Regions from separate parts of the Streptomyces sp. NPDC031554 genome, predicted to be linked through region 2. Evidence: riboswitches for the same ligand, from Rfam matches in the RefSeq annotation. Region 2 holds a riboswitch; the other holds the start of a gene.
What was found. Region 2 has a riboswitch for glycine ahead of gcvP (aminomethyl-transferring glycine dehydrogenase). Riboswitches for the same ligand answer to the same signal wherever they lie in the genome.

Region 1 (4,407 bases), on a different contig from region 2:
CACGTCCGCGACCTCGGCGAAGTCCTCGGCCGTGAAACCGCGGGTGGCGAGGGCGGGCGTGCCGATACGCAGGCCCGAGGTGACCATCGGGGGCCGCGGGTCGTTCGGGACCGCGTTGCGGTTGACCGTGATGCCGACCTCGTGGAGGCGGTCCTCGGCCTGCTGCCCGTCCAGCTCCGACTCGCGCAGGTCGACCAGGATCAGGTGCACGTCGGTGCCGCCGGACAGGACGTTGATCCCGGCCTCCCGGGCGTCCGGCGCGGTCAGCCGCTCGGCGAGGATCCGCGCGCCCTCCACCGTACGGCGCTGGCGCTCCTTGAAGTCGTCCGAGGCCGCGACCTTGAAGGACACCGCCTTCGCCGCGATGACGTGCTCCAGGGGGCCGCCCTGGAAGCCCGGGAACACGGACGAGTTGAGCTTCTTCGCGAAGGCCTGCCGGGCGAGGATGATGCCGCCGCGCGGGCCGCCCAGCGTCTTGTGGGTCGTGGAGGTGACCACGTCCGCGTACGGCACCGGGTTCGGGTGCAGGCCCGCCGCGACCAGACCGGCGAAGTGCGCCATGTCCACCCACAGGTACGCCTCGACCTCGTCGGCGATCCGGCGGAACTCGGCGAAGTCCAGCTGCCGCGGGTACGCCGACCAGCCCGCGATGATCACCTTGGGGCGGTGCTCCTTGGCGAGCCGCTCGACCTCGGCCATGTCGACCAGGCCGGCCTCGTCCACGTGGTAGGCGACCACGTCGAACTGCTTGCCGGAGAAGTTCAGCCGCATCCCGTGGGTCAGGTGACCGCCGTGCGCCAGGTCCAGGCCCAGGATGGTGTCGCCGGGCTGGGCCAGCGCGAACAGGGCGGCCTGGTTGGCGGAGGCACCCGAGTGCGGCTGGACGTTGGCGTACTCGGCGCCGAACAGTTCCTTGACCCGGTCGATCGCGATCTGCTCGGTGACGTCGACGTGCTCGCAGCCGCCGTAGTAGCGGCGGCCGGGATAGCCCTCGGCGTACTTGTTGGTCAGGACCGAGCCCTGCGCCTCCATGACGGCCAGCGGAGCGAAGTTCTCCGAGGCGATCATCTCGAGCGTGGACTGCTGGCGGCGCAGCTCGCCGTCGACCGCCGCGGCGATCTCCGGGTCGAGCTCGTGCAGGGGCGTGTTCAGGACAGACATGCGTCTTTCGACCTCTCAGCCGGCGATGAAGGCGGTGTACTCGTCGGCGGAGAGCAGCTCGGCCGGCTCGTCCGTGACGCGTACCTTGAACAGCCAGCCGCCCTCGAAGGGCTCGGAGTTCACCAGCGACGGGTCGTCCACGACGTCCTGGTTGACCTCGGCGATCTCGCCGGTGACCGGCGCGTACAGCTCACTGACCGACTTGGTCGACTCCAGCTCGCCGCAGGACTCGCCCGCGGTCACCGCGGCACCGACCTCGGGGAGCTGGACGAAGACCACGTCGCCGAGCGCGTTGGCCGCGTGCTCGGTGATGCCGACCGTCGAGACGCCGTCCTCGGCGCCCGACAGCCACTCGTGCTCCTTGCTGTAGCGCAGCTGCTGGGGGTTGCTCATGGCCTGAATTCTCCTGTACGCGGGGGAGTGCTGATGAAGGGGGACTGCTGGGGACGCGCGTGAGCGGCGCACCTGTGCGCAGGGTCACGCGCGGGACCGGCCGCGGTCCGCCGCGGCGCGGTCCGAGCGCCAGTCTCTACTTCCGGCGCTTGTAGAACGGCAGCGCCACGACCTCGTACGGCTCGTGGCTGCCCCGGATGTCCACGCCGACACCCGGCGTGCCCGGTGCCGCGTGCGCGGCGTCGACGTAGGCCATCGCGACCGGCTTGCCCAGCGTGGGGGAGGGGGCGCCGGAGGTGACCTCGCCGACCACCTCGCCGCCCGCGACCACGGCGTACCCGGCGCGCGGGACGCGGCGGCCCTCGGCGACCAGGCCGACCAGGACCCGCGGCGGGTTCGTCCCGGCGCGCTCGGCGGCCGCGGCGAGCGCCGCGCGGCCCACGAAGTCACCGTCCTTGCCGAACTTCACGACTCGGCCGAGACCGGCGTCGAAGGGGGTCAGCGCGGTCGACAGCTCATGGCCGTACAGCGGCATGCCCGCCTCCAGGCGGAGCGTGTCGCGGCAGGACAGGCCGCAGGGGATCAGGCCGACGCCCTCGCCGGCCTTCGTCAGGGCCTGCCACAGCTCGACGGCGTGCTCCGGCTTCACGAACAGTTCGAAGCCGTCCTCGCCGGTGTAACCGGTGCGGGCGACGAGCGCGGGGACGCCGGCGACGGTGCCGGGCAGGCCGGCGTAGTACTTCAGGCCGTCGAGGTCGGCGTCGGTGAGCGACTTCAGGATGCCGGGGGACTCCGGTCCCTGGACGGCGAGCAGCGCGTAGGCGTCGCGGTCGTCGCGCACCTCGGCGTCGAAGCCGCCGGCGCGCGCGGTCAGCGCGTCCAGGACCACCTGGGCGTTGGAGGCGTTGGCGACGACCATGAACTCGGTGTCGGCGAGCCGGTACACGATGAGGTCGTCGAGGATGCCGCCGTCGGCGTCGCAGATCATGGTGTAGCGGGCCCGGCCCACGCCCACGGCCGCGAGGTCGCCGACCAGAGCGAAGTTCAGCAGGGCGCCCGCCTGCGGGCCGGTGACGGTGATCTCGCCCATGTGCGAGAGGTCGAAGAGGCCGGCCCGGGTCCGCACGGCGTGGTGCTCGTCGCGTTCGGAGCCGTAGCGCAGGGGCATGTCCCAGCCGGCGAAGTCGGTCATGGTCGCGCCCAGCGAACGGTGCAGGGCGTCGAGGGCGGTGTGGCGGAGCGGGGTGCTGCTCATCGGGCGTTCGTCTCCCAAGGCGATGGACTCCCTCCCGCGCGGGTGGAGCCGGGCGCGGGGGAGGAGAGGTCGTTCCTCCCCATCTGTCATCGGAACCTGAGAGGTTCGCCGTGACCGTCCGCGGACGGGTCGGTCACGGCTTGCACCTTGGGTGGAGCCGCCGGAGGGCGACCCGCTTTTCAGATGTGCCTCGCCCGCGCGGTAACGGGGCCTGAGAGATTCAAGGGAGGGACTTGCTCCTTCGGCGCCCCAGCGATGCTGTCGGTGGGGACTCTCCCGCGCGGATTCAAACGGCCGGTATGCAGTTGGCGCGGCCATCATCGCACGCCCCGGCCGATCGCGGCAGGCCGCATCTGTAACCGGCCTGTGGCGGTAAGCGCATGAAAACGCGAGGCGGACCGGATTACCTTCTCTTTACGCTCGACGGGGAGAAGACTTGTCTGACCCCAGGGGAGGACGAACACGGTGAACAGGACCACGGGACTCGGGACCGGCCCGGCGCTCGCACTGCCCGCGCAGCCGCGGGCCTCCGCCCCCGGGGCGGCCGGTGCGACCCCCGCGCCGGTCGTCCGCGACCTGCGCGACCGCGCCGGCCGCAGCCCGCACGGCCTGCTGTTCGCGTCCCGCGACCTGGTCGTGGTCACGGGACTGCCCGGCAGCGGCAAGTCGACGCTGATGAGGCGGGCCGTCGCGGGCGCGCGCATCGACTCCCAGGACACCCGCGACCGCTGGGACGCCCGCATGCCGCGCGCCCTGCCCTACGCCCTCTACCGCCCTCTCGTCCGCCTCGACCACTACGCCGGTCTGCGCCGCGCCCTGCGCACCGGCGAGGGCGTCGTCGTCCACGACTGCGGCACGCAGGCCTGGGTGCGCGCCTGGCTGGCCCGCGAGGCCCGCCGCCGCGGCGGCAGCCTGCACCTCGTGCTGCTCGACGTCACCGTGGACACCGCGCTGGAGGGCCAGCGCGAGCGCGGCCGGGGCGTCTCCCGGTACGCCTTCCGCCGCCACCGCCGGGCCGCCTCCCGCCTGCTGCGCGCGGCGGAGCGCGGCCGCCTCCCCCAGGGCTGCGGCTCGACGGTCCTCCTCGACCGCGCCGCGGCCGACACCCTCCGCCGCATCGCCTTCACGAGCTGACCGGGGCCGGACCGGGGCGGGGTTGCGGCCCTCGATCGCCGTGCGGGCCCGGGGGCTCCGCACCTGCGGCCGCCGGGGTGCCGGGGTGCCGTGCGCATCCGGGGCCCGCGAGCGCCGGGCCGCCGCGCGGGACCGGGGGTCCGGCCGGCGGGCGGCACCCGGGGCGGGGCTCAGCGGTCCGGTCCGCGGACCTTCGGCCGCCGAGCCGCGGCACGAGCCCGCCGCCCCGGTCGCCGGACCCGCCCCGCGGGGCGGCCACGCGGCCGCCGGGCCGTCCGCGGGTGCGGGGCCCCGCGGAGACCGAGCCGCCGCACAGGCGTCCCCGGTCGTCGGACCCGCCCCGCCGGACCCGCCCCGCGGGCCCGGCCACGCGGCCGCCGCACCGCCACCGTCCCCGGCCGCCGCCCCCGGCTCCGGGACGTCCGGTGGACGGTGGACGGTGGACGTCGGACGGCGCACGGCGG
Region 2 (4,407 bases):
CGGGCCTGGCGAGCCCCACCAGCGCGTTGAGGTTGGCACCGTCCACGTACACCTGACCGCCGGCCTCGTGCACCTGCGCGCAGATGTCGGCGACGTGCTCCTCGAACACCCCGTGCGTCGACGGGTAGGTGATCATCAGGACCGCCAGCTCGTCGCGGTGCTTGTCGATCTTCGCCCGCAGGTCCTCGACGTCGATCTCGCCGTCCTCGGCGGTGTTCACGACGACGACCCTCATCCCGGCCATCACGGCGCTCGCGGCGTTCGTGCCGTGCGCCGACGACGGGATCAGGCACACGGTCCGCTGCTCGTCCCCGTTGGCGCGGTGGTACCCGCGCACGGCGAGCAGTCCGGCGAACTCGCCCTGCGACCCGGCGTTCGGCTGGAGGGACACCTTGTCGTACCCGGTGACCTCGGCGAGCCGCTCCTCCAGCTCGTGGATGAGCGTGAGGTAGCCCCGCGCCTGCCCGGCGGGCGCGAAGGGGTGCAGCTGCCCGAACTCGGGCCAGGTGACCGGCTCCATCTCGGTGGTCGCGTTGAGCTTCATCGTGCAGGACCCCAGCGGGATCATGCCCCGGTCCAGCGCGTAGTCGCGGTCGGCCAGCCTGCGCAGGTAGCGCAGCATCGCGGTCTCGGAGCGGTACTGGTGGAAGACGGGGTGGGCGAGGATCTCGTCGCGGCGCAGCAGCCCGTCGGGGAGGGCGTCCTGCGCGGCCGCGTCGAGGGCCTCGATGTCGCCCTCGACCCCGAAGGCCCGCCACACGGCGTCGATCTGCGCCCGCCCGGTGGTCTCGTCGCAGGAGACCGCCACGTGGTCGGCGTCGACGAGGTGGAGGTTGACGCCGTTGTCCCGGGCGGCGGCGACGGCTTCGGCGGCCTTCGCGGGCACCCGCACGGTCAGCGTGTCGAAGTAGGAACCGTGCACGACCTCGACGCCGCCCGCGGTGAGCCCGGCGGCCAGGAGCGAGGCGTAGCGGTGGGTGCGCCGCGCGATCGCCCGCAGGCCCTCGGGACCGTGGTACACGGCGTACATGCCGGCCATGACGGCGAGCAGGACCTGCGCCGTGCAGATGTTGCTGGTCGCCTTCTCCCGGCGGATGTGCTGCTCACGGGTCTGCAGCGCCAGCCGGTACGCCCGGTTGCCGTCCACGTCGACGGACACGCCGACCAGCCGTCCGGGCAGGCTGCGCGCGAACTTCTCGTGGACGGCCATGTAACCGGCGTGCGGCCCGCCGAAGCCCATCGGCACCCCGAACCGCTGCGTCGTGCCGACGGCGATGTCCGCGCCCAGCTCACCGGGCGAGGTCAGCAGCGTCAGCGCGAGCAGATCGGCGGCGACGGTGACGAGCGCCCCCAGCTCGTGCGCCTGGTCGATGACCGGCTTGAGGTCGCGCACGGCACCGGAGGCCCCCGGGTACTGGACCAGCACGCCGTTGATCTCCCGCGCGGCGATGTCGGCCGGGATGCCCTCGCTCAGGTCGGCGACGACGACCTCGACACCGGTCGGCTCGGCACGCGTCTCGATCACGGCGATGGTCTGCGGCAGCGCGTCCGCGTCGATCAGGAAGAGGCCCTTCTTGTTCTTCCCCATCCGCCGGGACAGCGCCATCGCCTCGGCCGCGGCCGTGCCCTCGTCGAGCAGCGAGGCGCCGGAGGTGGGCAGCCCGGTCAGGTCGGCGACCGTCGTCTGGAAGTTCAGCAGCGCCTCGAGCCGGCCCTGCGAGATCTCCGGCTGGTACGGCGTGTAGGCCGTGTACCAGGCCGGGTTCTCCATGACGTTGCGCAGGATGACCGGCGGGGTGAAGGTGCCGTAGTAGCCGAGCCCGATCATGGAGTCCATGACCTGGTTGCGGTCGGCCAGCGAACGCAGCTCGGCCAGCACCTCGGCCTCGGTGCGCGCACCCGGCAGGTCCAGCGCGTCGGCGTTCTTGATCACGTCGGGGACCGCGGCGGCGGTCAGCTCGTCCAGGGAGCCGTAACCGACCTGCGCGAGCATCTTGGCCCGCGCCTCCTGGTCGGGTCCGATGTGACGCTGCTCGAAGGGGATTCCCTGTTCGAGGTCGGAGAGCGGAATGCGATGGGCGGTCATTGCGGAGGCCTCCTGGTCACACGACCTTCGAGGGGCACCACTGGCGGGTACCCGGACGGCCTCCCCCTCTGTCATCTCAACCTGAGAGCTTCACCGGACGCCCGAGGGCACCCGGCTTTCACCGTCGGTGAGGGCGGAAGCCGTCGACGCCGTCGGCACCCGCCCTGCTTTCCAGAGTGACCTCGTCCGTGCGGTACGTGGGCCTGAGAGATTCCGGGGAGGATTTGCTCCTTCGGCGCCTCCGGTGGTCTCCGGAGGACTCTCCCGCACGGGGTCAGCGGCCACGGCCAGACTACCAGCGGGGTCAACGAGGCCTCCTTCCGAGTGGCCGCGACCGCCGATGTGCTCTTTCGTAGTGCTGAGGGATGAGTTTGCGACCACGTGGAGGGGTTCCGTGCAGACCGACATCGATCCGCGCAACCTGATCGGCCGCAAGGCGTTCGACCGGAACGGCACCAAGATCGGCACCATCGACGAGATCTACCTCGACGACGCGACCGGCGTGCCGGAGTGGGCGGCCATACGCACCGGTCTGTTCAGCCGGGACGCCTTCGTCCCCCTGGAACCCAGCGAACTGGTCGAGGGCACCCTGCACGTCCCCTTCGACCGCGCCCTGATCAAGGACGCCCCCGACTTCGGTGTGGGCCGTCACCTCTCCCCCGACCAGGAACTCCAGCTCTATCACCACTACGGCCTCGACGTGGCCGCCCCGCCGCCCCTCCCGGACCGGGACTTCGGCAGGCTGGCGGGCTCGGAGGAGACCTGAGCGGACCGGCCGCACGCCCGGACCAGTGCCCCCAGGAGTCCCCACGGGTCGTGGAGCGGTCGCGCCCCGTCGGTGACGACGCGTCGCGTGCCCGCGTCGACGGGATCGGTACGCGCCCGGTCGGCGGGGCCGATGCCGGCCTCGACCTCCAGACCGCAGGCGGTGACACACCACCATGCGGTGAGGGGCCCTCGGGTCCGGTTGCGGACCACGTCGCCCAGGGCCGGCTCGCGCACCCGGGTGTCCTCGGCGGCGTACCGGCCCGGTTCGGCCGTCAGCACGACGAGATCGACGTCCGAGCCGGCTCGTCCGGCACCCCGCGCCCAGGACCCCACGAGCAGCACCCCGACGACGTCCTCGCGTCCCGCGGCCCATGCGGTGACCCACCGGACCACCGAACGCGCCTCGTCACGTCGCTCCGCCGGGAGCCCCGCGGGGTCCGTCCGTCGCTCCCCGTCCGCCACCGCACACCGCCTCGCTCGATCCCGTCACCGGCCGGTCCCCGGCTGCGGCCCCGCCGTCGGCACGTGAGCGGCCTCGTCCACGGCCGGTGCCCCGTCCGGTCCTCGCCGCACCAGCGGCAGCGGCTCCGCCGGTTCCAGCTGGGGGTCGTCGATGCGGAACGTCCGCACCCGGCCCACCTCCGACCCGGGCGTCTCGAACCGCACGGTCACCCGCCCCAGCCCGCTGCCCTGCACCCACCCGTGGCCGAGCCGGGCGTGCCGCACGTCGAGCCCCGGCCGCCACCGGTGCTCCACGGGCACCGCCTCGGCCACCGCGGGCTCCTCGGACGCCTCGTCCTCGGGGCCCGCGGCCCGCACGTCCGCCGCCCGCACCTCGGCCGCCTGCGCGAACAGGTCCTCCTGCGTGAAGTCGGCCAGCCCGCTGACCCCCACCCCGAGCAGCCGCACACCGCCCGTCGTGTCGACCGCCTCCAGCAGCCGCGCCGCCGCCTCCCGCACCACCGCCGGATCGTCCGTGGGCCCCCGCAGGGTCTCCGACCGGGTGAGCGTGGAGAAGTCGTACCGCCGCACCTTCAGCACGATGGTCCGCCCCGACAGGCCGGCCCCCCGCAGCCGCCGCACACACCGGTCGGCGAGCCGCTGCACCTCGAGGCCCACCCGCACCCGGTCGTGGATGTCGACGTCGTAGGTGTCCTCCACCGACACGGACTTGGTCTCCCGTTCGGCCACCACGGGCCGGTCGTCCCGGGCCAGCGCCATGGCGTACAGCGCGTGCCCGTGCGCCTTGCCCAGCAGCCGTACCAGCTCGTCCTCCCCCGCCTCGGCCATCTCCCCGACCGTGGTGATCCCGGCCCGCCTGAGATGGTCGCCGGTCGCCGGACCGACCCCCGGCAGCGTCCGCACCGGCATCGGCGCGAGCAGGGACCGCTCGGTGCCCGGCTCGATCAGCACCAGGCCGTCCGGCTTGGCCTGCTCGGAGGCGATCTTGGCGAGCATCTTCGAGGCGGCCAGCCCCACCGAACCGGTGAGCCCGGTGACCGCCCGGATGTCGGCGCGCAGCCGCACCCCGGCCAGCCGCGCCGACTCGCTGT

Region 1: another riboswitch for glycine. It lies ahead of gcvT (glycine cleavage system aminomethyltransferase GcvT); the one in region 2 lies ahead of gcvP (aminomethyl-transferring glycine dehydrogenase).

Annotation. Positions count from the first base shown of each region.
Region 1 covers NZ_JBVIKX010000001.1:306,723-311,129, reverse strand. The annotation lists gene glyA (serine hydroxymethyltransferase) at 1-1,161, opposite strand, end outside; gene gcvH (glycine cleavage system protein GcvH) at 1,177-1,554, opposite strand; gene gcvT (glycine cleavage system aminomethyltransferase GcvT) at 1,691-2,809, opposite strand; glycine riboswitch at 2,883-2,998, opposite strand; glycine riboswitch at 2,999-3,098, opposite strand; gene ACZ5FU_RS01305 (AAA family ATPase) at 3,275-3,943, shown strand.
Region 2 covers NZ_JBVIKX010000013.1:9,351-13,757, reverse strand. The annotation lists gene gcvP (aminomethyl-transferring glycine dehydrogenase) at 1-2,086, opposite strand, end outside; glycine riboswitch at 2,268-2,363, opposite strand; gene ACZ5FU_RS28360 (PRC-barrel domain-containing protein) at 2,481-2,852, shown strand; gene ACZ5FU_RS28355 (nucleotidyltransferase domain-containing protein) at 2,774-3,247, opposite strand; gene ACZ5FU_RS28350 (DNA polymerase IV) at 3,341-4,407, opposite strand, start outside.